DNA from 4 places in the Streptomyces sp. NPDC002926 genome. Region 4 is predicted to be linked to each of the others. Evidence: riboswitches for the same ligand, from Rfam matches in the RefSeq annotation. Region 4 holds a riboswitch; each other region holds the start of a gene.
The links. Region 4 has a riboswitch for cyclic di-AMP ahead of ACWDZ6_RS12860 (NlpC/P60 family protein). Riboswitches for the same ligand answer to the same signal wherever they lie in the genome.
Positions count from the first base shown of each region.

Region 1: it holds a riboswitch for cyclic di-AMP, as region 4 does, so the genes downstream of both, ACWDZ6_RS24280 (transglycosylase SLT domain-containing protein) here and ACWDZ6_RS12860 (NlpC/P60 family protein) in region 4, are expected to answer to the same signal.
Region 2: it holds a riboswitch for cyclic di-AMP, as region 4 does, so the genes downstream of both, ACWDZ6_RS14105 (M23 family metallopeptidase) here and ACWDZ6_RS12860 (NlpC/P60 family protein) in region 4, are expected to answer to the same signal.
Region 3: it holds a riboswitch for cyclic di-AMP, as region 4 does, so the genes downstream of both, ACWDZ6_RS03260 (M23 family metallopeptidase) here and ACWDZ6_RS12860 (NlpC/P60 family protein) in region 4, are expected to answer to the same signal.

Region 1 covers NZ_JBSFUK010000019.1:12,384-19,407, forward strand. The annotation lists gene ACWDZ6_RS24255 (class I SAM-dependent methyltransferase) at 1-482, opposite strand, end outside; gene ACWDZ6_RS24260 (hypothetical protein) at 704-1,597, opposite strand; gene ACWDZ6_RS24265 (class I SAM-dependent methyltransferase) at 1,844-2,578, opposite strand; gene ACWDZ6_RS24270 (hypothetical protein) at 3,764-3,925, opposite strand; gene ACWDZ6_RS24275 (hypothetical protein) at 4,033-4,173, opposite strand; cyclic di-AMP (ydaO/yuaA leader) riboswitch at 4,893-5,053, shown strand; gene ACWDZ6_RS24280 (transglycosylase SLT domain-containing protein) at 5,056-5,862, shown strand; gene ACWDZ6_RS24285 (DUF6893 family small protein) at 5,883-5,999, opposite strand; gene ACWDZ6_RS24290 (hydrogenase maturation protease) at 6,010-6,558, opposite strand; gene ACWDZ6_RS24295 (hypothetical protein) at 6,555-7,024, opposite strand, start outside.
Region 2 covers NZ_JBSFUK010000006.1:106,894-113,917, reverse strand. The annotation lists gene ACWDZ6_RS14120 (bifunctional acetate--CoA ligase family protein/GNAT family N-acetyltransferase) at 1-1,355, opposite strand, end outside; gene ACWDZ6_RS14115 (HPr family phosphocarrier protein) at 1,518-1,799, shown strand; gene ACWDZ6_RS14110 (GntR family transcriptional regulator) at 1,976-2,653, opposite strand; gene ACWDZ6_RS14105 (M23 family metallopeptidase) at 2,867-3,637, opposite strand; cyclic di-AMP (ydaO/yuaA leader) riboswitch at 3,651-3,812, opposite strand; gene ACWDZ6_RS14100 (M16 family metallopeptidase) at 4,026-5,393, opposite strand; gene ACWDZ6_RS14095 (M16 family metallopeptidase) at 5,411-6,766, opposite strand; gene ACWDZ6_RS14090 (DNA gyrase/topoisomerase IV subunit A) at 6,969-7,024, shown strand, end outside.
Region 3 covers NZ_JBSFUK010000002.1:15,520-22,543, forward strand. The annotation lists gene trmB (tRNA (guanosine(46)-N7)-methyltransferase TrmB) at 1-346, shown strand, start outside; gene ACWDZ6_RS03250 (PrsW family intramembrane metalloprotease) at 406-1,740, shown strand; gene ACWDZ6_RS03255 (aldo/keto reductase) at 1,747-2,691, opposite strand; gene ACWDZ6_RS03260 (M23 family metallopeptidase) at 2,881-3,948, opposite strand; cyclic di-AMP (ydaO/yuaA leader) riboswitch at 3,960-4,115, opposite strand; gene ACWDZ6_RS03265 (PP2C family protein-serine/threonine phosphatase) at 4,331-5,497, opposite strand; tRNA gene ACWDZ6_RS03270 (tRNA-Met) at 5,710-5,783, opposite strand; gene ACWDZ6_RS03275 (RNA polymerase sigma factor) at 5,846-7,024, opposite strand, start outside.
Region 4 covers NZ_JBSFUK010000005.1:279,529-286,552, forward strand. The annotation lists gene ACWDZ6_RS12855 (hypothetical protein) at 1-302, shown strand, start outside; gene ACWDZ6_RS12860 (NlpC/P60 family protein) at 427-1,605, opposite strand; cyclic di-AMP (ydaO/yuaA leader) riboswitch at 1,608-1,770, opposite strand; gene pcrA (DNA helicase PcrA) at 2,059-4,530, shown strand; gene ACWDZ6_RS12870 (peptidoglycan DD-metalloendopeptidase family protein) at 4,720-6,315, opposite strand; gene ACWDZ6_RS12875 (lipase family alpha/beta hydrolase) at 6,551-7,024, opposite strand, start outside.

The sequences.
Region 1 (7,024 bases), on a different contig from region 4:
TCGAGGGCGACCGCGTCGACACCCTTGCTGAGCAGGTCGCTCGTCAAGGTCGAGTCCCCGGATCCAGCATCCAGAACAGGCCCGGTGACCTCGCCGAAACGGGCCCGCAGGCTCGTGGCACTGACGCGGCCGGTTCTGATGACAGACTCCCACCGCCGCGATCGGGGAATCTCCTTCTCAGTGTTCCGGGAAGTCCTGCGCAGGATGAGCTGAGTGCCGGAGGCGGACACATCCGCGAATCCGTATCGTCGGTACGCCCGGGCCAGGCGCGGACAGTCCGAGGCAACGGCGGCTTCCAGTTCCATTCCCGCCGAGTCCGCGAGGGCGAGGGCCGTTCGGCACAGCGGCAGGGTCAGAGGCGATGCCTGGGGACAGTCGGCGTCACGTGTCAGGTTGACCAGGCGCCATCGGAGGTTCCTGCTTGGTCGCAGTCCCCACGGCAACCGACTGATATGGCCCGGAATCAGACAGGCAGCCATCATCCAGGCGATGTTCAGCAAGCAGTCGGCAACTCGCCTCCGGTAGCGCCGTAAGCCGTCGTCCGGGACGACCCCGAGGGTGACCGGTTGGCCTGGTACCACCAGATGGGGAACAGCAGCCGCCTTGACCAGGTGTCTCCACTGCAGACCGGGGAAAGCACGGCTGAGAAGCACCGCTGTGCTTCGGATCTCCCCCGGGCCTGCCCACCGCACCACCGAGCCGGTCAAGCCACCCCCAGTGCGGTCTCGAGCTGTTGCAGGCGCTCTGCTGTCCTGCCCTTCCAGCTCTCTGCGAGGTCGGCGATCACTGTCGCCTCGGCTTCCAGGGCGAGCGCCCGTGCGTCGGAGAACGCTTCCAGGGCCAGTCGCAGGCATCCCTCGGCGGCTCCGGAGCCGACAACGGCGGCCTCGATCATGCCCCTGTCGGTCATGTCCACGTGCGGATACGCGAGCAGGGCCGATGTCACAGGCCATGTCCGGTTGTTGACAGCCGCGTCGAGCCCGGAATCATTGAGGTCGTCGACCAGTTGCAGTCCCGTACACAAGCGGAGCAGAGCGGAAGCGGGGCGCTCGTCACAACTGCTACGACCCGCGAGTTCCGCAGCGAGATGGATCACCGTGGCTCCGGGGCCTGCTTTGTCGCCCAGACCCATGATGTCCTGCGGGGCGTAGGCGAACAGCCTGTCCCGGTGGGCCATATCGCGTTCAATGGCAGCCGCATACAAGTTGTAATAGTGCCAGTGCAGCGCGTGAAACCGTCTTGAATCCCTGACGGCCAGGGCGGAGACCCCCTCAAGGTACTCCCACAGGCATGCGTCCGACACGAGACACATTTCGGCAGGAGCCGCGCCCTCGTCTATGACGAGATCATGAAACGCGAAATGGCAATGCCCCAACGCCTGCACCGTGAGTACCTCGGCAATGTGCTCTTCCCGCATACCCCACGCACGCCCCTGGGCCGCGGTGAGATAGAAGAACCCACTGCCCAGACCGAAAACAGTGACCGGCAAGCCCAGGATGCGCGTGGACAGAGCCGGCACCGCAGCGGTCAACCGGTCGCGCGCCCGACTCGCGACCACAGAGAAGGGATACTTCTCGCATTCCTGCACAATAGCCACAGGAAGCCTTGAGAGGGTTCCGCTCTCTTCTACCAAGTGTCCTGGTCCCCGTTCGCCTGTGGAAGCCGCCGCCGGATGTCGTCGAGTTCTGGGGGCTGTTCGGCCGTGCGGGCTACCCTTTCGATCTCGGCACTGACTTTTTCACAGGTGTTGATTTCGACCGTCGCCCCGCTGTTCATGTGATCGACCCTTCCTTTTGTTTTGCCGTCATGGCCGGACAGTCAGCCCAGCCCTGACGGGCCTTCATCAGCATTCGAGCGCCACGAGATTGGCGTGGCACAAAAGCCCCTTGCGCCAGACAACACGGGCCTGGAGAACACGTGCCCACTCATGGATCTCCCGCAAACTGTGGAACGTGACGCAAGGCGTCCACAATTGGTCCGCCAGAAGCCGCCGTAGTTGTTCGTTCGGCAGTCTGGTGCGCCCTTGTGCCGCGACAGCAAGCCGCACCACAGCCAGAATCCACTTCGGCAGACGATTCAGGGCCGTCACCGGGACCACACGGCGCAATGGCGCTGTCGCCGTGTAAACGAGGTGGTACGGCGTCCACCGGCTGTACAACATGATGACGACGCGCCCACCCGGCCGGGTGACACGAACCATTTCGGCAAGGCCGGAACGCGCATCCGGGGTGTGGTGCAGCACACCGATGGAGACGCTCAGGTCGAACGCGGCGGTGGCGAACGGAAGACGGAGCGCATTCGCCTGGACGACAGCGGCCGCCGGGTTGAGCGATCGCGTGGCCCGCGTGGCAGCGCTGGTCAGATCGACACCGACAACTTGCGCTCCGCGCCGGAGAAGACCGTGCGTGATCTCACCTGATCCGCAGCCGAGGTCGAGAACTGTGCGGCCGGCCAGCAGCCCGTTCGGCAACGGTTTCCTCAGCCGGCGTGCCCAGTGACGGATCCGAGGTTCGCCCCCCGATACGAACGGGAAAGTTTCATAGTGCGCCCTGGTGACGGCCAGCCCCGCTCGCGCCACGAAACCCCCAATCAACGATGCAATCCAGCTACTTCATACAAATCATCATGTTAGCGGTTTGCCGGATAGGCTATGCGCACATGTCAGTATGTGATCATGCCTGACCGAAATCGACCAAGAAGTAGGAATAGTTGCCCATCTCTTCCCGACTTGCGAACAAGTGATTCGTCGCGGGCGCTTACCGCCCGTGCGGGGATCCGAAAGTGGACAGCTGGGCACCGAGGGCAAGTGCGTCGACCGGGCGACCGGCGCGTATGCGGCGCCGTGGAAGGAGCGGCTGTGCATCGTGAAATGGTCGAGCATGCTGCTGGAACAGCACCCGGGGAACAGGCAGATGGCTCGTAACACCCCATGACAATGAGCGCGGTTGACTCGGAGTCAGCCCTGATTGCCGGCTCGGACGCCGAGTGGGGCGCCCGTGCGACCAGCTACAACCTCCGATGGAGTTGCGTGCGCCACGTTTCAACCGCCTTTTGAACACTGATTCGCTCAAGCCCGTTGACCTCGGTAACCGGTGAAACACCTGCAGACCGGTGAGTGAGTGAGGTTCGCGCATGCCAAGGATGCTTCGGAAAGTCACCGAGCGCCGCCTTCCGGCGGCCGGCTGCTGCCCAGCCTGGCCGGCCGGCCACGGCTCCTTCCAGCAACTCACGCACTAAGGGGCGAGATCATGGACTACTGCCTCCCCTGCCGCCGCGTCCTCAACGGCGCCGTGACGTGCCCGGAGTGCGGCGCATACGACTCCGCAACAGCACCGCCGAGCGATCGGAGCGGCGGTGGTGCTCCGACAGTCGACACGATGGTGCCGGAGATCCTGTTCAGCGAGGGACCGGGCTCGTTCGAGTCCCCCGAGCCTCTCTGGTCCCCCGCTCCCTCGGCAGATGTGCCCGCAGCCCGGGGGCGCCATCCGCAGCGATTGAAGAAGTACGGCGGGCGGACTCTTGCCGCGGCCGCCTTCGCCATGCTCGGCGGTCTGGCCGCCGTATCGCTGCTGCCCGAGCACTCCGCCGGTGCCCCAGGAGCAGCGCCGGGCCCGGAACGGGTATCCCCCGACGAGCCCGAGCCCGAGCCCCACGTCACCAAATCACCGAAAGCCACGCCGGAACGGCCGGCCACGCACCCGGCCCGAGGGAGTGTCCGGGACCGGAGCAGTGGTACGCCTCGGCGCCCCAGCGCGACGGCCACTCACCGGGAATCAGCGGCATCCACGACTCCCACAGCCACCACCAGGCCGCCCGTGAGGGCCAGGCCGACCCCCCGCCCCTCCAGTGGCCGCCCCAGCCACTCGGCCTCGCCGACGCCGACTCCTTCCGCAAGTCCTTCCGGCAGTGTGAGCACCTCACCCACGGGCACTCCTGCGCCGAGCACCAGTGGCCCAGTGACCGATGCCCAGAGGGAACTGACGAAGCTGTTGCTGCCGAAGCGACACTGAAGCGGGGCGGTCGGGGGCACGATCACCAGCAGGTGATCGAAGGTTCGGGTTCGCCGTGCCGCTGGTCGTCGTCGGCAGCCTGGGTGCCGCTCGCCATGACGGAGTAGCCGTCCAGCGCTCCGTTTCGACGGCTGCCCGGTGGCGTGGGAATCGCGGCGGCCATGAGGCTGATGTCCAGGACGGGGCCGTCGTTCGACAGGTCACGGGTCTCCGCCCCGGCACAGACCGAGGGCCGTCGAAGCCTCTGTGCTCGCCGAGTGCCGCACGCCCGTGCCCGCCGAGCGCTGGAGCCGTTCGACACCCGCCCTGCCGCCGGGACCCGGCGGCAGGGCCCCGGCACACCTGCGCCACCCGGGCGCGTACGCCGTGCGGGCAGCGGTGGTCGCCTACCGGTCTCGGGGGGCACGTCGCCACAGGACAGCCAGGCGGAGAGGCGACCCCCAATTACTACCCAAACGGACAGAATCTACCCATAGAGGGCGCTAATGCATTTATAGCGCGAATGTGGGGACTAAATGCTCATCTTCGAGGACAACTCCGCCCATGCATGTCCGGAATGAACGTTTACTCGGCATTGCTCTCGACGTCCATATTGCAGGAAAACATGCGACTTGTCGTGCATTTTCGCGGCGGCGCAGGGCCGGCCATCCCGCATCGAAACCCGTGATATGGGTCACGTCCTCGACAGTGCGCGAAGGGCGCCGATCCGGCCCAGTCCCTTTCCATAGAAGCGAGTTGAGTTTCCCGTCCTCGGTGGATCGCGTGATTTTCCGCGGCTGATTCCGCCGCGCGGATTGCAGTGGTGAATTCAGGGCTTGTTCAATCCAGCGCTTTTCGCTTACGGTCGCCGCAATCCGGACGGAACGCCGAATCCTGCCGCCGCCCGGCAAACCACCCACTCACTTACGGCAGGAGCGGGGGACCCAGGTAAGCCGCCGATCCGGAATCCGGAACGGCTCGGGGTCAAGTCGCATTCCTACCGCGGCCGGGCATCTCCAGCCCGAACCCGACAGCTCACCTCGCAGGCGACGGAGAGGAACTCATCATGCCCGCAAAGGGTAAGCACCGTCGTCCCAAGTCCAGCCCGATCACCCGGGGCTTCGTCGCCGCGGGTGCGGGCGGTGCCGCACTCGTCCTGCCGGTGATCGGCGCGACCACTGCCGGCGCGGCCCAGCCGACGGCACATCCCGTCACAGCCGCAAAGGCTGTGGCCCCGGCCGCCGCGGGCACCACGCACGTCGCCGCGAAGAAGGCCCTGCCCACCACCTATTCCGTCGTCGTGGGTGACTCCCTTGCCAAGATCGCTCGGGCGCACTCCCTGAGCGGCGGCTGGATGCAGCTGTACAAGGACAACCGGAGGGCAATCGGCAGCAACCCTTCGCTGATTCACTCGGGTCTCCAGCTGTCGGTCGGCAAAAAGGCCAAGGTGACCCCCAACACGTCTTCCCCGGAGGATCGGGCCAGCCGCTCCGTGCAGAGGAGCACGCTGGCCACCAAGGGCGCCACCACCGCCACGAAGCCCGCGACCTATGCGAACAACCTCGACGGCTGGATCCGGGAGTCACTCGCCGTCATGGCCAAGCACGGCATCCCCGGCTCGTACGACGGCATCCACCGGAACATCATGCGCGAGTCCTCGGGCAACCCGCGGGCCATCAACAACTGGGACTCCAACGCCGTGGCGGGAACACCGTCCAAGGGGCTCCTGCAGGTCATTGCGCCGACGTTCCTCGCGTACCACGTGCCCGGCACGTCGATGGACAGCTACGACCCGGTCGCCAACATCACCGCCGCGTGCAACTACGCCGCCGACAAGTACGGCTCCATCGACAATGTGAACGGCGCCTACTGAGGCCTGTCACCACCGTCGTGTCACATCTTGCGGATGCGCAGATAGCGCATGACGTCCGGCAGGAGCTGCTTGACAACAGCAGCCACAGCCGTCGCGGCAGTCGCGGCGGCCACGCTGCCAATGATCGTCTTCTTCATGCTCTTCTCCTCACTTCGCAACCTCGCCGACCGCAGCCGGTGGCGCGGACGATTCGTGCCTGCCGTCCCGTACCAGGCCCATGATCAGCCGTACGGCCTCCGGCACGGCGGCGGCAACGGGCGGACTGAGACCGATGCCTTCCTCCACACCGGCGGGTTCACATCCCACTACCAGGGTGCGCCGCGGCGGCCGAGTGCCGGTGCCGGCGCAGAGGGTCCCCAGGAGCGCCAGGACCGCGTCGGGGGACATCCGGTGGCCGTCCAGCAGGGCGGTCTCGGGCTCGATGTCGCCCGCGCTGTCGGCTTCGATCAGATACACCGTGCCGGGCTCGCCACCGCGCGCCGTGGCATCGACCAGGACGAGGGTGTCGTAGCCCTCGAGAAGCTCGTACGCCAGGTGTACGCCCCGTACGCCGAAGTCCACGACCTCGGCGTACTCGGGCAGCTGTTCCGCGGCCAGCCTGCGCACGGTCTCGACGCCGAAGCCGTCGTCGCCGAGGAAGATGTTTCCGACCCCGGCGACCAGAATCCGGTCGCTGGTCCGGTCGGGGCGGCTCATGCGTCCTCCAGGGGGGCGACCTCGTCGGGCTGGAAGTACAGGAAGCGGCCCTGCTCGCGGCGGATGTCGGCTCCTGGATCACCCTCGACGGTCACTGCCAGGTGCACTGCCCCGTCCACGTCGTGCAGCACCGCCTCGACTCTGGCGCTGCGGCCGTGCAGGAACAGGTCCTGTGCGTCACTGCGCCGCAGGCCCGGGCGCAGCAGCACGCGGCTGCCTGCGCCCAGCGACCGGCCGTCCACCAGGATCCGGTCGCGTGCCGGGTCGAAGCCGGAGTCGCTCGCCGGGTCCCACCACGGGGTGTCCGGGGCCTGCACGCCATGTTCGTCGGCAAAGCCGCGAGGGGCGGCCGCCGGGGGTGCGTCCGGCGCTTCGGGACCGGTCACCTCGCGCAGTGCGCGCACCGCACCGTGCAGGCGTTCAAGGACTTCAGGGGGCATCGAATCGGCCAGTTCGATCACCGCGG
Region 2 (7,024 bases), on a different contig from region 4:
CTGTGCCGGGCGCCCTTCACCACGACCACCGGTTTCACCGCCGCCGTACGCCGGGCCAGGCGGGTGAACTTGCGCGGGTTGCCGATCGATTCGAGGTACAGCAGGACCACATCGGTGTCCGGGTCCTCGTACCAGTACTGCAGAAAGTCGTTGCCGGAAACATCCGCGCGGTTGCCCGACGAGATGAAGGAGGAGAGCCCGGCCCCGCGCCGGTGCAGGCCGGCGAGCAGTGCGATGCCGATGGCGCCGGACTGGGTGAACAGGCCGATGCGGCCGGCCGCCGGGGACTGGGGGGCCAGCGAGGCATTGAGGCGGACGCTGTCGCTGGTGCTGATGATGCCGAAGGAGTTCGGGCCGATGATGCGCATCCCGTACGAGCGGGCCTGCCGCACCAGTTCGCGCTGGCGCTCCCGTCCGGCGGCCCCGCTCTCGGCGTATCCGGCGGTGAGAACGACCAGGCCCTGGACGCCGTGCTCACCGCAGTCGGCGACCACTTCGGGCACCCGCTCCGCCGGGACGGCCACGACCGCCAGGTCGACGGTCTCCTCTATCTCGCCGACGGAGCGGTGGGCCGGGACGCCGTCCACCTCGGTCTGATCCCCGGGAAAGGCGCGGTTCACGGCGTAGGTGCGTCCCGTGTATCCGGCGTCGAGGAGGTTGCGCAGGACGGTGCGGCCCACGCCGCCGGGCGTGCGGCCGGTGCCGATGACTGCGACCGAACCGGGCGCGAGGAGGCGCTGCACAGAGCGGGCCTCCGCGCGCTGCTCGCGGCCGCGCTGGACGGCCAGGGACTCCTCGGTCGGTTCGAGGTCGAGGGTGAGATGGACGGAGCCGTCCTCGAAGCTGCGCTTCTGGGTATAGCCGGCGTCCCGGAACACCTTGATCATTTTATTGTTGGCGGGCAGCACCTCGGCGGCGAAGCGCCTGATGCCGCGTTCGCGGGCGACCGCGGCGATGTGCTCGAGCATGGCGGATGCCACGCCGCGCCCCTGGTGGGCGTCCTGGACGAGAAAGGCGACCTCGGCCTCGTCGGCGGGGGCGCTCGCGGGCCGGCCCTGTCCATTGATCCGGTCGTAGCGGACGGTGGCGATGAACTCGCCGCCCACCGTGACCGCGAGACCCACCCGGTCCACGTAGTCGTGATGGGTGAAGCGATGCACGTCCTTGGCGGAGAGCCGGGGGTAGGGCGCGAAGAAGCGGTAGTACTTCGACTCGTCGGAGACCTGCTCGTAGAAGCTGACCAGACGGTCGGCGTCCTCGGTGGTGATGGGCCTGATACGCGCGATACCGCCGTCGCGCAGCACCACGTCTGCTTCCCAGTGGTCGGGGTAGGCGTGATCCGACGAGGTCTGCATGGGGAAAGCGTACGGCTCACTCACGGGTCGCGGAGGAGGTTGCCGCGGGGCAGTCTGAGGAAGCCGACCGGCGGCCGATCCCGGGTCCGGGGCCGGTGCGAGCAACGCAGCAACACATGAGAGACTGGTCTAGACAACCGCTAAGACTTGAAGGGCAACACCATGGCTGAGCGCCGCGTCAATGTCGGCTGGGCCGAGGGCCTTCACGCCCGCCCCGCTTCCATCTTCGTCCGTGCCGCCACGGCCGCCGGCGTCCCCGTGACGATCGCCAAGGCGGACGGCACCCCGGTCAACGCCGCCTCGATGCTCGCGGTGCTCGGCCTGGGCGCCCAGGGGGGCGAGGAGATCGTGCTCGCTTCCGAGGCCGAGGGCTCCGACGCCGCGCTGGACCGTCTCGCCCGACTTGTCGCCGAGGGTCTCGAAGAGCTTCCCGAAACCGTCTGAGCCGAACAGGCCCATTACCCACGGCAAAGCCGCGGTGTCCCGGATTCTCGGATATCGCGGCTTCGTCTTTTCCGGACGCAGTTTTTCTGGCCGTTGATTTCCGCGGCCCGACGCTTGAATATGGGCAGCAGAAAAGAAGCCCCGCGAATATCTATCCTTTGTATACGGCGCGCCTGTTAATGGCGGGCACTCGCGATGTTTACGGCATGTTGCGAAGTCCTCACGCGCTCGGGACGGCGCAGCCGGTGCGCGGCGGCGGCCCGTTCGGCGTGCACGGCCGTCAGCCCTCGCGCCCGTTCCGCGTCGCCGCGCGCCACCGCGTCCACGATCGCGCCGTGCTCGATCCAGGACTCGACGGGCGTGGCCGGCTGCTCGACGGTGTACATCCAGGCGATCTTGTGCCGCAGCTGGGTGAGCAGAGCGATCAGGCCCGGACTGCCGGAGGCCTGGGCGAGCGTCTCGTGGAACCAGCCGCCCAGTGACCGCAGGTCCTCGCCCTGACCACGGCGGGCCCGCTCCTGACCCAGCCTGACCAGGCCCCGCAGCACCTTCAGATGTGCCTCGGTGCGCCGCTGGGCGGCGCGCGCCGCACCCATGGGCTCGAGCAGCATCCGGATCTCCAGGAGGTCGGCGGCCTCCTGCTCGGTGGGCTCGGCGACACAGGCGCCGGCGTGGCGGCGGGTGGTGACGAAGCCCTCGGACTCCAGCGTGCGCAGAGCTTCGCGCACCGGGACCCGGGAGACGCCGTAGCGGCGCGCCAGCTGCTCCTCGGTGAGCCGGCTGCCGCGCTCGAATACACCGGAGACGATGTCGTCGCGGATCGCCGTGCATACCGAGTGCGCGGGAATGCGCATGACCGAACCTCCGCTTTAATCCGCGCGAAACGCAGCCGACTGACGTCTGTTCAGTGACTCTATTGCAATGCGCGGGATTTTCCGATGGGAGACCGGAATCCATGGATATCTTTTGGCCAGAACTCCGGCGGAGCGGGCAAACACCGAAGGCCCCGGCGGTGAGCCGGGGCCTTCGGGAAGCACGTGGGACCGGACAGCGGCCCCGCCGTCGGGTCAGACGCTGACGCCGTGCGCGCGCAGGTACGCGACCGGGTTGATGTCGGAGCCGTACTCGGGGCTGGTGCGGGCCTCGAAGTGGAGGTGCGGTCCAGTGGTGTTGCCGGTCGCGCCGGAGAGGCCGATCTGCTGGCCCGGGGTCACCGACTGGCCGACCGAGACGCCGATGGACGAGAGGTGGCCGTACTGCGTGTACGAGCCGTCCTTCATCTTGATCACGATGTTGTTCCCGTACGCGCCGCCCCAGCCGGCCTCGACGACGGTGCCGGAGCCGACCGCGTGCACGGTCGTGCCGGACGCGGCGTGGAAGTCGATGCCGGTGTGGCTGCCGGAGGACCAGATGGCGCCGCCGGTCTTGTAGCCCGTGGAGACGTACGAGTGAGAGATCGGGGCCACGAAGGAGTTGAGGCGCTTGCGCTCGGCGGCCCGCGCGGCGCGCTCCTTGGCCTCACGGGCCTCCTTGGCGCGGGCCTCGGCCTTCCGCTTCGCCTCGGCCTCGGCCTTCGCCTTGGCGACGGCCTCGGCGGCCTCCTGCTTCTGAGCGGCGGCCTGGTCGGCGATCTGCTCGGCGAGGGAGTCGGCGGCCACGATCTGGGTCAGGCCGGTGTCCTCGACGGTGGCGGCGCCGGTGTCGGCGGCGAGTGCCGGGGAAGCGAGGGTTCCGATGACGCCGGTGGTGGCGAGAGCGGCGACGCCGGCGATGTTCGCCTTCTTGCGCGTCATTCGGCTCGGGGCACGGTGCTTCCCGGTGGCACGGGTGAACGCCATGAAGTGGCTGGTCCTTTCCTTCCTTCTCGCCTACCGGGTTAGCTGACGGGTTCGGAGCAGGAAGGTCTCCTACAGGCCCCTCCGCAGGTGCGAAGGCGCCCGATTCACCCCAGGGACTGAGTGGGTCCCCGGCTCCCCAGGCTCGCGCCTGACGGGGACTCGGCGATGACTGTCCGATGCCGCGGATGCGGCGGGCTACGGCGGACAGCCGGACCGACGCTAGGCGGGCCGTCTTTCAATCACCAAACAGACAGCTCTTTTTGTAGCGCATGCCACAGGCCAGACAGGCAGGCTCTCCAATAAAACGGGCATAAAGCAGAACCCCGGCATCACCAGGGAGGCCGGGGTTCCGTTTGCCTGTTTTGAATTGTTTGCCGGATAAGCCCAATCAGCCTGTGACAACCGTCACTTCGCCGATGCCGAGCGCCCTGACCGGCTCCTCGATCTGCGAGGCATCGCCGACAAGCACCGTGACAAGTCGGTCCACCGGGAAGGCGCTGACGGCCGCGGCCGTCGCCTCGACGGTGCCGGTCTCGGCCAGGCGCACGTACAACTGCGCCTGGTAGTCGTCCGGGAGGAACTGCTCGACCTGGTCGGCGAGCGTGCCCGCGACGGAGGCGGCTGTCTCGAACTTCAGCGGGGCGACACCCACCAGGTTCTGCACGGCAACATCGCGCTCGGCGTCGGTCAGACCCCCGTCCGCGAGCGTACGCAGCACCTTCCAGAGGTCGTCCAGCGCCGGTCCGGTGTTCGGGGTGTCCACCGAGCCGCTGATGGCGAGCATCGCCGCGCCCGACCCGTCGGGAGCGGAGCGCAGCACCTGGCCGAAGGCCCGTACGCCGTAGGTGTAGCCCTTCTCCTCGCGCAGCACGCGGTCGAGGCGCGAGGTGAGGGTGCCGCCCAGGCAGTACGCCCCGAGCACCTGGGCCGGCCAGACGCGGTCATGGCGGTCCGGGCCGATGCGGCCGATCAGCAGCTGTGTCTGGACGGCGCCGGGGCGGTCCACGATGACCACACGGCCGGTGTCGTCGGCGGTGATCGGCGGTACGGGACGGGCATCGGCGCTGTTGCCGGTCCAGGTGCCGAGGGTCTCGGCGAGCACGGCGTCAAGGTCGACTCCGGTGAGGTCGCCGACGATCACCGTGGTGGCCGTGGCCGGCCGGACGTACGCCTCGTAGAAGGCGCGCACGGCCGCGGAGTCGATCCGGGCCACGGTCTCCTCCGTGCCCTGGCGGGGGCGCGACATACGCAGGGAGGCCGGGAAGAGCTGCTTGGAGAGCTCCTTGGCCGCACGGCGGGCCGGGTTGGCCGTCTCGTGCGGGATCTCGTCCAGCCGGTTGCGTACCAGCCGCTCCACCTCGTTGTCGGCGAAGGCGGGCGCGCGCAGCGCCTCGGCGAGCAGGCCGAGCGCCTTCGGCAGCCGGGAGACCGGCACCTCCAGGGAGATGCGGACACCCGGGTGGTCGGCGTGCGCGTCGAGGGTGGCGCCGCAGCGCTCCAGCTCGGCGGCGAACTCCTCGGCGGTGTGCTTGTCGGTGCCTTCCGACAGGGCGCGCGCCATGATCGTGGCGACGCCGTCGATGCCCTCGGGCTCGGCCTCCAGCGGGGCGTCGAGGCAGATCTCGACGGCCACCACCTGCTGGCCGGGGCGATGGCAGCGCAGCACGGTGAGGCCGTTGTCCAGCGTGCCGCGCTCGGGGGCCGGGAACGCCCAGGGGCGGGCCGGTCCGGCCGTCGGCTGCGGGTGGAACTCCATGGTCACGGCAGCGTCGCTCACTGGTCCGCCCCTTCGTGCTCGTCGTTCTCGTCGCTGTCGCCGTTGTCCGCGGAGAGGGGCTCGTAGACCAGCACCGCCCTGTTGTCCGGGCGCAACCGGGCCTTGGCGACCGCCTGCACCTCTTCGGCGGTGACGTCCAGCACCCGCTGCACGGCGCTCAGCGCCAGCTGCGGGTCGCCGAAGAGCACGGCGTACCGGCACAGTTCATCGGCGCGGCCTGCGACCGTGCCGAGCCGGTCCAGCCACTCGCGCTCCAACTGGGCCTGCGCCCGCTCCATCTCCTCGGGCGTGGGGCCTTCCGCGGCGAACCGCGCCAGCTCCTCGTCGACCGCGGCCTCGATCTGCGGCACCTCGACACCGCCGGACGTCTTGACGTCCAGCCAGCCCAGCGAGGGGGCACCGGCCAGCCGCAGCAGACCGAAGCCGGCCGCGACGGCCGTCTGGTCACGGCGCACCAGGCGGTTGTGCAGCCTCGAGGACTCACCGCCGCCGAGGACGGTGAGCGCCAGGTCAGCGGCATCGCACTCGCGCGTGCCGTCGTGCGGCAGGCGGTAGGCGGCCATCAGCGCCCGGGCCGGGACCTCCTCGACGATCTCCTCGCGCAGCTGCTCGCCGATGGTCTCCGGAAGGGAGCCGTCGCGCGGGGGCTGTTTGCCGTCGTGGGCCGGGATGGAGCCGAAGTAATTCTCGATCCAGGCGAGCGTCTGCTTCGGGTCGATGTCGCCGACGACCGACAGCACGGCGTTGTTCGGCGCGTAGTACGTACGGAAGAAGGTGCGCGCGTCCTCGAGGGTCGCCGCGTCCAGATCGGTCATCGAGCCGATCGGCGTGTGGTGGTACGGATGGCCCTCGGGGTAGGCGAGAGCGGTCAGCCGCTCGAAGGCCGTACCGTACGGGACATTGTCGTACCGCTGGCGGCGCTCGTTCTTGACGACATCGCGCTGGTTCTCCATCGACTCGTCGTCGAGAGCCGCGAGCAGCGAGCCCATCCGGTCGGCTTCCAGCCAGAGGGCGAGCTCCAGCTGGTGGGTGGGCATGGTCTCGAAGTAATTGGTGCGTTCGAAGCTGGTGGTGCCGTTCAGGGAGCCGCCGGCGCCCTGAACCAGCTCGAAGTGGCCGTTGCCCTTCACCTGGCCCGAGCCCTGGAACATCAGATGCTCGAAAAGGTGAGCAAGGCCGGTACGGCCCTTGACCTCGTGGCGCGAGCCGACGTCGTACCAGAGGCAGACCGCGGCGACCGGGGTCAGGTGGTCCTCGGAGAGCACCACGCGCAGGCCGTTGGCCAGGCGGTGCTCGGTCGCTGTCAGGCCGCCGGAACCGGCCTGCGCTGTGGCCGTGTGACCCATGGGCATGTACGTCCCTTCGATCGCGATATGGAGAAGTCCTGCCACTGTATGCAAGCCATCTGACACCTGGCGAAGTTCCCGGCCGAGAACGGCCCAACGACGGGTCGAGGTCAGCCTTGTCAGTGGCTCGGTCCACAATGGTCCGCGTCAGAACCTGAGTCCTGCCCCGCACAAGCCCGCACAAGAGCGAGAAGGAGCCGCAGCCGCGATGGCCCGCCGCAGCACGAAGACCCCGCCGCCGGACGACTTCGAGGAGAAGATCCT
Region 3 (7,024 bases), on a different contig from region 4:
CCGCTCGCTCGACGGGCTGCGCGTCTACTTCCCCGACCCCTGGCCCAAGAAGCGCCACCACAAGCGGCGGCTGATCCAGCCCGAGTTCCTCACCCTCGCCGCGCGGTGCCTGAAGCCCGGCGCGGTTCTCCACTGCGCGACCGACTGGGAGCCGTACGCCGAGCAGATGCTCGAGGTGCTCTCCGCCCACCCGGACTTCGAGAACACCCAGGAGGACGGCGGCTACGCCCCCCGTCCTTCGTTCCGCCCGCTGACCCGCTTTGAGGGACAGGGCCTGGACAAGGGCCACATGGTGCACGACCTGCTGTTCCGCCGCCGCATGGGCAGTGCGGTGCGGGACGCGTAACCCTCAGTAGTGCCCCGGGCACCATCGCGAGTGTCAGTCTCTCTCGTTAGGGTCGATGGGTGTCCGACTCGTCGCCGCAGCACTTCCCACCGCATCCGGCGGTCCCGGCGTTCGATCAGCAGCCGCTGTTCGACGCCGTGCCGGAGCGTTCCCGGTGGCGTTACAAGCCGCGCCGCGTCTCCCGGCTCTGGCACAGCAAGGCGGTCAGGGCCGGAGTGCTGATCACGCTCCTCGCCCTCTCCGGCCTGGTGATCCTCGCGCTCGTACGCGAACAGACCGGAACCGAGGGCTTCCTCGTCGGCCTGGGCCTCGCCACCCTGCCCGTCCCGCTCCTGATGGCGGCCTTCCGCTGGCTGGACCGCGTCGAACCGGGTCCCTGGAAGAATCTGCTCTTCGCCTTCGCCTGGGGCGCCTTCGCCGCCGCTCTCGTCGCGATCATCGCGAACTCCTTCGCGACCCGCTGGATAGCCACCGCCACCGCGGATCCGGCGAGCGCCGACACCCTCGGCGCGACGGTGATAGCCCCGATCGTCGAGGAGAGCGCGAAAGCCGCCGCCGTCCTGCTCATCTTCATCTTCCGCAGACGGGACTTCACCGGGATAGTCGACGGCGTCGTCGTGGCCGGCTTCACCGCGACCGGCTTCGCCTTCACCGAGAACATCCTCTATCTGGGCAGCGCCTTCGGCGAGGACCAGGAAATAGGCACCTCGGGCCTCTCCTCGATGACCGCGGCGACCTTCTTCGTACGCGTCGTGATGTCGCCGTTCGCGCATCCGCTGTTCACCGTGCTGACAGGCATCGGCTTCGGGATCGCCGCGCTCGCCGCGCAGCGCCAGAGGATCCGCCGCGTCGCGCTGCCGCTGCTCGGTCTCGTCCTCGCCATGGGCATGCACGCCCTGTGGAACGGCTCGTCGTCACTGTTCGGCCCGCTGGGCTTCTACGGCGTGTACGGGGCCTTCATGGTGCCCGCCTTCGGCCTGCTGACCTGGCTGACGATCTGGACGCGGCAGCGTGAGCTGCGCACGATATCCGCCGAGCTGCCCGCGTACGCCGCGGCCGGCTGGCTGGCGGCGGACGAACCGCACGCGCTCTCCTCGATGCGGGCACGCACGATGGCGCGCGACGTCGCGCGGCGGATGCACGGACCGGCCGCGGCGCATGCCGTATCGGAGTACGAGACGTTCGCGACGTCCCTGGCCTTTCTGCGCCACCGGGCCCACCGCGGCGCGGCGGGCCCGGACTTCGTGGCGCGCGAGCAGGAGCTGCTGCACCACCTGTGGCAGCGCAAGGATCTGGCCGCGCCCGCGCTGACGTACGCGGCACGGGCGACGGGCCGGGCGTGGGTGCCGCCGCCGTACCGCGACTACGGCGGCTACAACCCGTACCGCTCCTAGGCAGCCCTAGGCGGACGCCGCCGTCAGCTCGGCCAGCTCCTCGGCCGTCAGCTCCAGGTCGGCGACGGCCAGCAGGGCGGGCAGCTGCTCGACCGTTCGGGCCGACGCGATCGGCGCGGCGACGGTCGGCTGCGCGGCCAGCCAGGCGAGCGCGACGGTCGCGATCTCGGCGCCGCGCGCCTCGGCGACCTTGTCCAGCGCGGCGAGCACGGCCACGCCCCGGTCGGTCTTCAGATGCTTGGCCGCTCCCTCGGCACGGGGGCTGAGCACCGTCGCATCCGGCCGGTACTTGCCGGTGAGGAAGCCGGACGCGAGCGCGTAGTACGGGACGGCGGCGAGACCGGCGCGGGCGGCCGTCTCCTGGCGCTCGCCCTCGTACGTCTCACGCGAGACGAGGTTGTAGTGCGGCTGCAGCACGGAATAGCGGGCCAGTCCCTCGCGCTCCGAGAAGTCCAGGGACGCCTGGAGCCGCTCGACGCTGAGGTTGGAGGTGCCGATGGCGCGGACCTTGCCCTCCTTCACCAGCTCGTCGAGGGCGGTGATGATCTCCTCGACGGGGACGGCCGGGTCGTCGAAGTGCGTGTAGTACAGGTCGATGTAGTCGGTGCGCAGCCGACGCAGCGACTCCTCGGCCGCGGCCTTGATCGTGGTGCCGGAGAGGCCCCTGTACCGGGGGTGCGCGCCGACCTTGGTGGCGACGACGATCTCGGAGCGGTTGCCGCGCCCGGCGAGCCAGTTGCCGATGACGGTCTCGGACTCGCCGCCCTCGTTGCCCGGCACCCATGCGGAGTAGGAGTCGGCGGTGTCGATGAAGTTGCCGCCCGCGGCGGCGTACGCGTCGAGCACGGCGAAGGACTGCGTCTCGTCGGCGGTCCAGCCGAAGACATTGCCGCCGAGGGACAGCGGAAAGACAGCCAGGCCCGAGGAGCCGAGGGTGCGGAGAGAAGTCATACGTAGATCAACAGCCGGACCGCGCCGCGCTATTCCGGGGTGCCGGAACCCGGGACCCCCGAACACCGAAGACCGGAACACCGAAAGCCGGAACACCGGGCCCCCGCTACGCGGAAACGCGGCCGCACGGACCGGCAGCCCTGGCGCCGGGGGGTGGGCGCCAGGGCTGCCGGGAACCGCAGCGCGTGATCAGACGGTGAGGCCCTTGCCCTGGAGCCAGGCCATCGGGTCGATGCCCGAGCCGCCGGGGGTGTGGACCTCGAGGTGCAGATGCGGGCCCGTGACATTGCCGGTCGCGCCCACGCGGCCGATCGTCTCGCCCGTCGTCACCTTCTGGCCCGCGCTGACGGACATCGACGACTGGTGGCAGTACCAGACCTCCGTACCGTCGTCGAGCTCCAGGACCGTGCGGTAGCCGTACGAGCCGGACCAGCCCGCAGACTTGACGGTGCCGCCGTGCACCGCCTTGACCGGCGTGCCCGTCGGGGCGGCGAAGTCCAGGCCGGTGTGGTAGCCCGAGGACCACATGGAGCCGGCCTCGCCGAAGGTGGAAGTGATCGTGTACGCGGAGGTGGGCAGCGCGAAGCTCTTGGCCAGGTTGGCGAGCCGCTCCTCCTCCGCCTTGGCCTTGGCGGCCTCGGCCTTGCGCTTGGCGGCCTCGGCCTTGGCCTCCGCCGCCGTCTGCTGCTGCGTCGCCTCCGCCGCGGCCTTCTCGGCGGCGACCTTCTCCGCGGCCGACTTCGCCTCGGCGTCCGCGTCGGCCTGCTGCTGCTCGGCCTGCTGGAGGATGCGGGCGCGCAGGGCCTCACCCGCGCCGCCCACGCCCGATTCCGTGTCTGCCCCGGCGCCGTCGTCCGCGGCGAGGGTCATCGTCGTGAGCGGCGAGGCGTTCACGTTCCCCGACTGCGCGTCGGCGTCGTCGGACATGAAGGAGCCCACGCCCGGCAGTGACTTGGCGTCAGGCAGTTTGTCCGCGATCGAGTCGGGAAGGTCCGGCAGCGATATGGAGACCGGCGGCTTGTCCTGCGCACTGGCCATGCCGCCCGCGCCGACCGCCGCGATCACACCGACGCCGAGCACCGTGGAGCTGCGGGCGAGTCCGCCGCGCTGCTTCATGACACGGTGCCGGCCGCGCACCGGACGGACGGAGTCCTCGGTGGGGTTCCATTCCTCCCATGCCCGCTCCGCTACTTCTTCGCCGAAGAAGTCGGATTGAAAGGGGGTTTCGGGGGCAGGGGCAGGTTTGTTGGACGCCACGGAGGCGTGCTCCTTTCCTTCCTTCTCGCCTACCGGGTTAGCTGACGGGTTCGGAGCAGGAAGGTCTCCTACGAGCGCTTCGACCGCGAAAAGAGCGGCAAAGTATGCCCGATTCACCCCAATTGGTGGTTCCCCGGTTCCCTTGCGGAATTCGGCGCGTGCGCACGGTGCCGTCTCTAGCGACGACTGGGACAACCGCGCTGCGTTATCGAACGTTAATAGACACCAGGGCCCGATTCCAAGCTGTTCCGACTGATCATTAACTTCATCGGCCAGGACTTACCGGGACACAAGCGGCCGGAATCGGGCGACTTGGCCGATGCGCGGACCACACCGCACTTCTGACGGTGCTTCACCTGTTATGCGGAGGGGTGTCCTTCGACTACACACGGTCGCGGCCCGACTCCTCCCGCTCCTCCTTGACCACAGGTACGGTCCCCCGACGCTCCGGTTGCCCGTCCGCCGGGCGGCTGACCGCCAGCAGCGCCATGTCGTCGTTGGTGCCGCCGCCCGTGTACCGGCGTACATCGTCGAGGAGCGCGTCCAGCAGCTCCTCGGGCCCGGAAAAGTGCCGGCCGCCGAGCCGCTCGCCGGGGTCGTAGAAGACATCGTCCGCGTTACGCGCCTCGGACAGCCCGTCGGTGTAGAGGAGCAGCGTGGCCCCGGCCGGGAACGGATACTCGTCCGCCAGATCCGGCAGGGTCCCCAGATCGCCCATCCCCAGCGGCAGCGCGTGCTCAGTCGGCTGCAGCCTGTCCACATCGCCGTCGGGGTACAGCACCAGCGGTTCCGGATGGCCACGGTTCACCACCCGTACCCCGGCCGCACCGCGCGGAACCTCGGCGAGTACGGCGGTGGTGAAGCCCTCGAACACGTCGAGACTGTCCCGCCGCGTGCCCTCGCGAGTGAGCGCCCGCTCCAGGCGTGCGGCGACACCCTCGAGTGATCTCTCCTGCTCGGCGGCCTCCCGGAACGCCCCGATGACCACGGCCACGGCCTCGACCGCCTCCATCCCCTTGCCCCGGACGTCGCCCACGACCAGCCGTACACCGTGCGGAGTGTCCTGTACGGCGAAGAGGTCGCCGCCGACGAGCGCGTCCTTGTGCGCCGCCTCGTACCGCGCGGCGATCCGCAGCCCACCGATCCGGTCGACGGGGGTGGGCAGCACGGCGCGCTGCGCGTTTTCCGCGATGACGCGGGCGGAGGCGAGTCGCTGCCCGCTGAGCCGTACGACCCGGTTGATGAAGAGCGCCAGGCCGGCGACGGTGATCACGGTGAACAGCTCGGTGTTCGCCGAGGTCTGGCTCAGAGTCCCGTTGTAGATGTGCAGACCCACCACACCGGCGACGGCGGCCACCCCGGTCAGCAGAGTGGCGAGCCAGGAGAAGAACGGTGCGGCGATCAGCGGAGCGGCGGCGAAGAGCGGGGACGCGGTGTACTCGGACGGGGTGAGGAGATCGAAGACCAGACCGCCGATGATCATCAGCGAGGGCAGTGCGAGGACAAGTCGATGAGCGCTGGTGCCGCCGTCCTGCTCTCGCTGCCCCACCAGTGATCTCCTTGACCAGTCCATCCACGGCTGCGGACGGTACCGCGCTCTCCCCAGGCTGGCCGTAGCCGCGCCGTGCTGCGACTCTCCGTCCGCCAACCGGGCGACGGCGACGGCGATCGGCCGGGTACGACGACGCGTGGCCCGGCGCTCTGCTGCCGGGTACGACAATGGCCCGGCACTCTGATCGAGTGCCGGGCCACTGGCTGCAGTAGCGGGGACAGGATTTGAACCTGCGACCTCTGGGTTATGAGCCCAGCGAGCTACCGAGCTGCTCCACCCCGCGTCGGTAAACACAACCCTACGCCATCCGGAGCAAGATCAACTCCATTTTCCGGGTCCGCCTGCTCAGAAGTCTCCGTGAGGCCTCTCCGGAGCCCCCGGACGGCCGCGGCCCAGGCTGCGCAGCGCCCTCGTCGCCGGCCGTTGATCCAGTCGTCGGGTCCGGTCAAGCGGGGGCAGCAGCCGGGCCGCACGCATCTGGAGGTAGCGCGTCTCCGGGACGCTGAGGGTGCGCTGGGCCGCCAACTGGTAGGCGGCCCGGGCGCCTTCGATGTCCCCTGCCTTCTCCAGCAGGTGCGCGCGTACGGCGTCGAGCCGGTGGTGGCCCGCCAACCGGTCCTCCAGCCCGGCGACTTCGGCCAGCCCCGCCTCGGGTCCGTGCACCATGGCGACGGCCACGGCACGGCCCAACTCGGCCATGGGCGCGGGCGCGTGGGGCCTTCCATGCCCAAGGCCACGGGGGAGTACGAGGAGGTCGTACAGAGCGAGAATCTGCGGCCAGTCGGTGTCCTCGGCACGAGCGGCCTCGTCGTGCAGCGCCGCGATCGCCGCCTGCAGCTGGTAGGCCCCGGCCGGCCCCTGGGACAGGGCCTTCTCCACCAGCGCGCTGCCCTCGGTGATCGCGTTCCGGTCCCAGCGGCTGCGGTCCTGCTCGTCGAGCGGAACGAGTTCGCCGTGCGGTCCGGTGCGGGCCGCGCTGCGCGCGTCGGTGAGGAGCATCAGCGCCAGCAGCCCGGTCACCGCACCCTCCTGCGGCAGGAGCCGGCGTACGGCCCGGGTCAGCCGGATCGCTTCGGCGGCGAGATCGGCGCGGTGCAGATCGCTGCCGGAGGTCGCCGTATAGCCCTCGTTGAAGATCAGGTAGAGCACCTGCAGCACAGCCTCGAGCCGCTGATCGCGGTCCTCGGGCCCCGGCTGCCGGAACGGCACTCCCTTGACCTTCTGCTTGGCCCGGCTGATGCGCTGCGCCATGGTCGCCTCCGGGACGAGATGCGCACGGGCGATCTCGGCCGTGGTCAGACCGCCGACGGCACGCAGGGTGAGCGCGACCTGCGCGGCCGGCGTGAGCTCGGGGTGACAGCACAGGAAGAGCAGGGTGAGGGTGTCGTCGTCGGACGGTGCGCGGCTCTCTCCGGGTGCGGGCGCCGTGAAGGCGTCTCGTGGCGTGAGCGCCGCGGCCGTCTCCTCACGCCGGCGCCGCGCCTCGTCGCTGCGCAGCGCTTCCGTGAGCCGGCGCGACGCGAC
Region 4 (7,024 bases):
CGCTGCTCGGCGGCTTCCTCACTCAGATGAAGGCGATGGGCGCGGGAGAGGCGCGCTTCATCCCGGCGATGCTGCACGGCGCGCTGACGATGCTGGTCACGGGCGTGGTGCTGGTGGGCCTGAACCAGGCCGACGACCAGCCGGTGAACAACCTCAAGATCGGCATCAAGATGGCGGTGCTGATCGTGATCCTGGGCCTGGTGTATGTGAAGCGGGACGAGGAGAAGGTGGACAAGGCGGTGTTCGGGGCGGTGGGCGGACTGACGGTCGCGAACATCTTCATCGCCACGCTCTGGACGTGAGAGCGCCGCTTCTGATGTGAGAGCGGCGCTCCCGATGTGAGAGCGGCGCTTTCCGTACGTGACAACGCCTTCCGTACGTGACAACGCCCGGGCGCGGTCGGGCCCGGGCGTTCCACTTGTTCCGTTATGCCGGACGCACGCTGCCGTAGATCGGCATGTAGTAGATCGACTCCTCGCGGACGTTCGCGCCGGGCTTGGGCGCGTGGATCATCTTGCCGTCGCCGATGTAGATGCCGACGTGGCTGATGTCGTCGTAGAAGAAGACCAGGTCACCCGGGAGCAGATCCTTCGTCGCGACCCGCGTGCCGACCTTCACCTGGTCCCAGGTGGTGCGCGGCAGATCCACGCCGGCCGCCTTCCAGGCGGCCTGGGTCAGTCCCGAGCAGTCGTACGAGCTCGGGCCCGTCGCGCCCCAGACGTACGGCTTGCCCAGCTGCGAACGGGCGAACGACAGGACCTTGTCGGCCTTGGCCGCGTACCTGCTGTCGGCGGTGCCGGATCCCGTGCCCGTGCCTGCGCCCGGCTGCTCCTGCTCCTGGCGCTTTCGTTCCGCCTCCGCGTCGGCGCGGGCCTGCGCCTCCTCCTTGGCCTTGGCCTCGGCCTTACGGCGGGCCGCTTCCTCCTTCTCGCGCTCGATCGCCGCGAGCCGCGCCTTCTCCTCGGCGGTGAGCTTCGACAGCAGCGAACGCGCCTCGCTCAGCTTCGCCTGGACTTCCCGCTTGCTGGTGCGCAGCGCCTGCTGGGAGTCCGTGAGCGACTCGAGACTCTTCGTCGCCTCCGCCCGCTGCTTGGCGGCCGCGGCCCGCTGGGTCTCGTAGTCGTCGATGACGGTGCGCTGACGGTCGGTCATCCGGTCCATCAGCTGGGTCTGGTCGAAGTACGCCTGGGGGCTGTCCGCGAGCAGCAGCGCCGCGGTCGGGGTGACCGCGCCGGTCCGGTACTGCGCGGCCGCGTAGTTGCCCAGGGTGCGCCGGGACTCGTTCAGCTTGTCGGTGCGCTTCGCGGCGTCGTCGAGCAGCTGGTCGACCTCGCGCCGCTTCTCGTCGGTGGATTCCTTGGCCTTGTTGTACTTCTCGGTCGCGGTTCCGGCCTGCCGGTACAGGTCGTCGACCTTCTTCTGCACCTCTTCGACGGAGGGCTTCGGCTCGGCGGGCGCGGCGTTGGCGCTCTGCGTCGACAACAGGGTGACGGAGGCGAGGGCAGCCGTCGTGAACCCGACGGCGGGGGAGTTGGCGCGTAGACCTGCCATTCCGGCAATTCCGGTACGGGCACGCGGTTTGCGATGCGACGCCAAGGCCGGCATCTCCTTCTTCCGTGGACCGCCTACCGGGTTAGCTGTCGGGTTCGGGCGGAACGGAAGATCGCCCTACGGACCGAGAAAGACAGGTCCGATTCACCCCGGTTGTGCATGGTGGGTCCCCGGTTCCGAACTCCCGTGAGGGAAGTCCGAATTCGGCGCAGGCCGCCCGATTCGGCGTGAGTCGCCAGGGGGGGTACGGGCCGCCTGATCGAGCACGGTAGCCAACTCGTGTGGCTGCTGTGAAGGTTGATGTTCGATATGTCCGATACATTTTCGTGACCTTGGCGACTGAGTGGGGAGTCGCTCAGGGGTCGGCGCCGTACGGCATCGCAGCGGAGTGGCCCGGTCGCGCTGCGTCGCCGGTGTTGCCGCGGAAGTCGCTGCCCGGATCGCGACCGGAGTCGTATCCCGATGCGGCCGCGGGCTGTCACTGCGGCGGCCTAGACTCGTAGAGCGATGAGCAGCCTCTTTGACGACAGCTTCCTGGCGGACCTCCGGCCCAGCGCGGAGCAGCACCCGCCACCGCCCGAGGACTCGGCCCCGGAGGAGATCCCGGACGATCTCTTCCAGGGTGCGTTCGACGTGCCTCCGGCCCGGGACCCGTACTACCGCGACGGCGCCCCGCGCACTGTCGTGGACCCCGCCGCCCTGCTCGAGGGGCTGAACGAACAGCAGCGTGCCGCCGTCGTGCACACCGGGTCACCGCTGCTCATCGTGGCAGGGGCGGGGTCCGGCAAGACCCGGGTGCTGACCCACCGGATCGCACATCTGCTGGGGACCCGCAGCGTGCACCCCGGCCAGATACTGGCGATCACCTTCACCAACAAGGCCGCCGGCGAGATGAAGGAACGCGTCGAGCAGCTCGTCGGGCCGCGCGCCAACGCCATGTGGGTCATGACCTTCCACAGCGCGTGCGTCCGCATCCTGCGCCGGGAGTCCAAGAGGCTCGGCTTCACCTCGTCGTTCTCGATCTACGACGCCGCCGACTCCAAGCGCCTGATGGCACTGGTCTGCCGCGATCTGGACCTCGACCCGAAGAAGTTCCCGCCGAAGTCCTTCAGCGCGAAGATCTCGAACCTGAAGAACGAGCTGATCGACGAGGAGACCTTCGCCGACCAGGCTGATGGGGGTACCTCCCAGGACGGAGGCTCTGGGGGAGGTTTTGAGAAGACGCTCGCCGAGGCCTACCGCATGTACCAGGCGAGGCTGCGCGAGGCCAATGCCCTGGACTTCGACGACATCATCATGACCACCGTCCACCTCCTCCAGGCCTTCCCTGACGTCGCCGAGCACTACCAGCGGCGCTTCCGGCACGTCCTGGTGGACGAGTACCAGGACACCAACCACGCTCAGTACACGCTCGTACGCGAGCTGGTGGGGACGGGTCACGAGGACCTGCCGCCGGCCGAGCTCTGCGTCGTCGGCGACGCCGACCAGTCGATCTACGCCTTCCGCGGCGCGACCATCCGCAACATCCTCCAGTTCGAGGAGGACTACCCGGACGCGACGACGATCATGCTCGAACAGAACTACCGCTCGACGCAGACGATCCTCTCCGCCGCCAACGCCGTCATCGAGCGGAACGAAAGCCGCCGGCCCAAGAACCTGTGGACGAACGCCGGCGCCGGCGCGCAGATCACCGGCTATGTCGCGGACACCGAGCACGACGAGGCGCAGTTCGTTGCCGACGAGATCGACAGGCTGACGGACGCGGGCGACGCGAAGGCCGGCGACGTCGCCGTCTTCTACCGTACGAACGCCCAGTCCCGTGTCTTCGAGGAGATCTTCATCCGGGTCGGGCTGCCGTACAAGGTCGTCGGCGGAGTGCGCTTCTACGAGCGCAAGGAGGTCCGGGACGTCCTCGCGTATCTGCGGGTCCTCGCCAACCCCGAGGACAATGTTCCGCTGCGCCGGATCATCAATGTCCCCAAGCGGGGTATCGGCGACCGCGCGGAGGCGATGATCGACGCGCTCGCGCTGCGCGAGAAGATCACTTTCCCGCAGGCACTGCGCCGCGTGGACGAGGCGTACGGCATGGCGGCCCGCTCCGCCAACGCCGTCAAGCGCTTCAACGTGCTCATGGAGGAGCTGCGTACGGTCGTCGACTCGGGCGCGGGTCCGGCGGTGGTGCTGGAGGCGGTCCTCGAGCGGACCGGATATCTCGCCGAACTGCAGGCGTCCACCGACCCGCAGGACGAGACCCGTATCGAGAACCTTCAGGAACTGGCCGCCGTGGCGCTCGAGTTCGAGCAGGAGCGCGGCGAGGAGGACGGCGCGGGCACGCTCGCCGAGTTCTTGGAGAAGGTGGCTCTCGTCGCCGACTCCGACCAGATCCCGGACGAGGACGAGGAGGGGTCCGGTGTCATCACGCTGATGACGCTGCACACCGCCAAGGGCCTCGAATTCCCCGTGGTGTTCCTGACCGGCATGGAGGACGGCGTCTTCCCGCACATGCGCGCCCTCGGCCAGGCGAAGGAGCTGGAGGAGGAGCGGCGGCTTGCGTACGTCGGAATCACGCGCGCCCGCGAGCGCCTCTATCTGACGCGGTCGTCGATGCGCAGTGCGTGGGGTCAGCCCTCGTACAACCCGCCGTCGCGGTTCCTGGAGGAGATCCCGGGCCGCCACCTGGAGTGGAAGCGGACGGGCCCGATGGCCGCGGCCGCCGGTCCGACGTCCGGCATCGCCTCGTCGCTGTCGTCGTCGCGCTCGCGGTCGGGCGGCGGTGCTTCGGGATTCGCCACGCGGCGTACGAGCGACAAGCCGGTGATCGCGCTGGTGGTCGGCGACAGGGTCACACACGACCAGTTCGGTCTGGGGACCGTGGTGGAGGTGAGGGGGTCGGGCGCGGACGCACAGGCGACGATCGACTTCGGGGACACCAAGCCGAAGCGGCTGCTTCTGCGGTACGCGCCGGTCGAGAAGCTGTAGCCGGCTTCGCCGTTACGTCGGTCGTCGCCTTTGGCGGAGTCGCCTTTGCGACGCGCTGTTGTTACGCGGCTCCGTCGTTGCGACGCGCTGTTGTGACGTCGCTCCGTCGTTGCGACGCGCTGTTGTGACGTCGCTCCGTCGTTGCGACGCGCTGTTGTGACGTCGCTCCGTCGTTGCGACGCGCTGTTGTTACGTCGGGTCGAGGCCGTGGCTGCGAAGCCACGGCAGCGGGTCGATCGCCGAGCCGCCGCCCGGCCGGACCTCGAAGTGGAGGTGCGGTCCGGTGGAGTTGCCGGAGTTGCCCGAGTATGCGATGACGTCACCGGCCTTGACCGAACCGGAGCGGATCTTGGTGCTGCTGAGGTGGCAGTACCAGGTCTCGGTGCCGTCGGGTGCGGTGACGATGGCCATGTTGCCGTAGGCGCTGTTCCACTGCGTACGGACGGTGCCGTCGGTCGCGGCCATCACCTCGGTGCCGTACGACACAGGGAAGTCGATGCCGGTGTGCACGGACATCCAGTTGACGCCGGCCTGGCCGTAGTACGCGCTCAGGCCCTGACGTTCCACCGGCAGTACGAACTTGGGGCGCATGGCCTCGCGGCGCTTGGCCTCGTCCTCGCGCTTCTTCTTCTCCGCTTCCTGGCGCGCCTTGAGATCGAGGCGTTCCTGGGTGCGCGACGCACGGTCGCCGAAGTCGCGGGCGTCGGCGCTGAGAGCGGCGAGCTGCGTGTCCATCTTGTTGTTGGCGGCGACGGGCTTCACTGAGGCCGGATCGGCGGCCGCCAGACTGGTCGTGTCCTTGGTGTCGCTGTCGCTGCCGGCGAGGCCGCCGACGGAGGCGGCAGCGATACCGGCGACGCCCATGACGCAGGCGGAGGGCACGGCGACGGTGAGGAGCGCCGAGCGCTTGGCGGGGGTACGGCGGCGGCCTCGGCTTCCGCCGGAACGGCGGACCGGGCGGGGCGTGACGGGTGCGACGGGGGTGAGGGCTTCCTGCTCGAACTCGGCCTCGGGGTCGAGTTCGGATGCGGGCTCGGCTGCCTCGGTGTCGAACTCCGTCTCGAACTCGAACTCGGCGTCGGCCTCGTCGGCGGTGCCGTGCCGAGGCTCCGGCTGGAGGTGGGCCTCGGCCTGGAAGTCCGGCTGATACTCGGCCTGGTACTCGGCCGGGCTGTCGTAGCCGGTCTCGTATCCGGCGTCGACCGTGAACTCGGGCGCCGGACTGAACTCCTGCTCCGGCGTGAACTGTTGCGGTACGTGGGCCTCCGCGCCCGTGTTCCAGGCGGTGGCGTCGTACGAGCCGGTGTCGAAGGCGGGCGCCGCCCACTGGCCGGTCGCGTCGTAAGCGAAGGTGGCCGCGGCGGTCTCGTACTGACCGGTCTGCGCGGTCTGGTTCCAGGCGCCGGCGTCCCACTGGCCGGTGGCGTCGTACTCACCCGCCGTGTCGTACTGACCGGTGGTGCCGTACTGACCGGTGGTGTCGTGCTGCCCGGCCGTACCCCATTGGCCTGTGGTGTCGTACTGGCCCGTGGTGTCGTACTGACCCGTCATGTCGTACTGCGGGAATTGCTGCGTCTGCTGAGGCTGTTGTGCCTGCTGCGTGGCGTAGCCGTCGTAGCCGGCGGTCTGATGAGACCCGGTGTTCCATTGGCTGCTGTCGTGCTGACCGCTGTGGCCCGCCTCGTAACTGCCCGGAAGGGCGCCGAAGAGGGGATCGGCGTCGAAGCTGCCAGTGGAGTGCTCGTCGTATCCGACGTACCCGGCGTGGGCGTGCTGGTCGTTCACCAACTTCTCTCTCGCCTCGGCAGCAGGACCTGGTTCCGGGGCCCGGAAGAGCGGGGGAGCCCCAGAGGGAAAGCAGTGGCGCGACTGTACCCGGCGGTATGCGACGGCGACAATCTTCGGCAGGTTTTAAGCAATCAGGAAACGGGCATTCGGCCGTCTTTCGGGGGACTGCGGGCACAGCTTTGGCCCTACGTTCGAAAAGTGTTCGACATTGGTTGTCCGGCCGGGCGCCGCATCAGGCGACGGAGGCGGCTCCCGAAGTGCCTGCCGCCGACTCGCTCGATTCGAGCGCCTGGCGGATTCCGGTCGCGACGGCGGAGTGGACAGGAAGGGCGAGATGTCCGATTCCGCTGACGCGCACGTTCTGCGCGATGAGGTCCGGGTGGTCGATGCAGGCCGTCTCGACCGGGACCATCACCTGGTCGAGGTCGCTCCAGAAGCTGACGAACCGGGTACGGCATCCTGGCGCGGGCGCGCGCAGCTCCTCGAGCACGGTGGATCCCGGACGCATCTGGCGAACTATCGGATGCGCGCTCGCGAGCGGGGCGACAGTGGTGCCCGAGTGCGGAGTGCCGAGCGTGACCAGGGTGCGTACCCGCTGGTCACCGCCGAGGCACTGCACGTAGTAGCGGGCGATCAGGCCGCCGAGGCTGTGCCCGACGATATCGACCTCGCGGTGCCCCGTACGTGCGCAGATCTCCTCTATGTG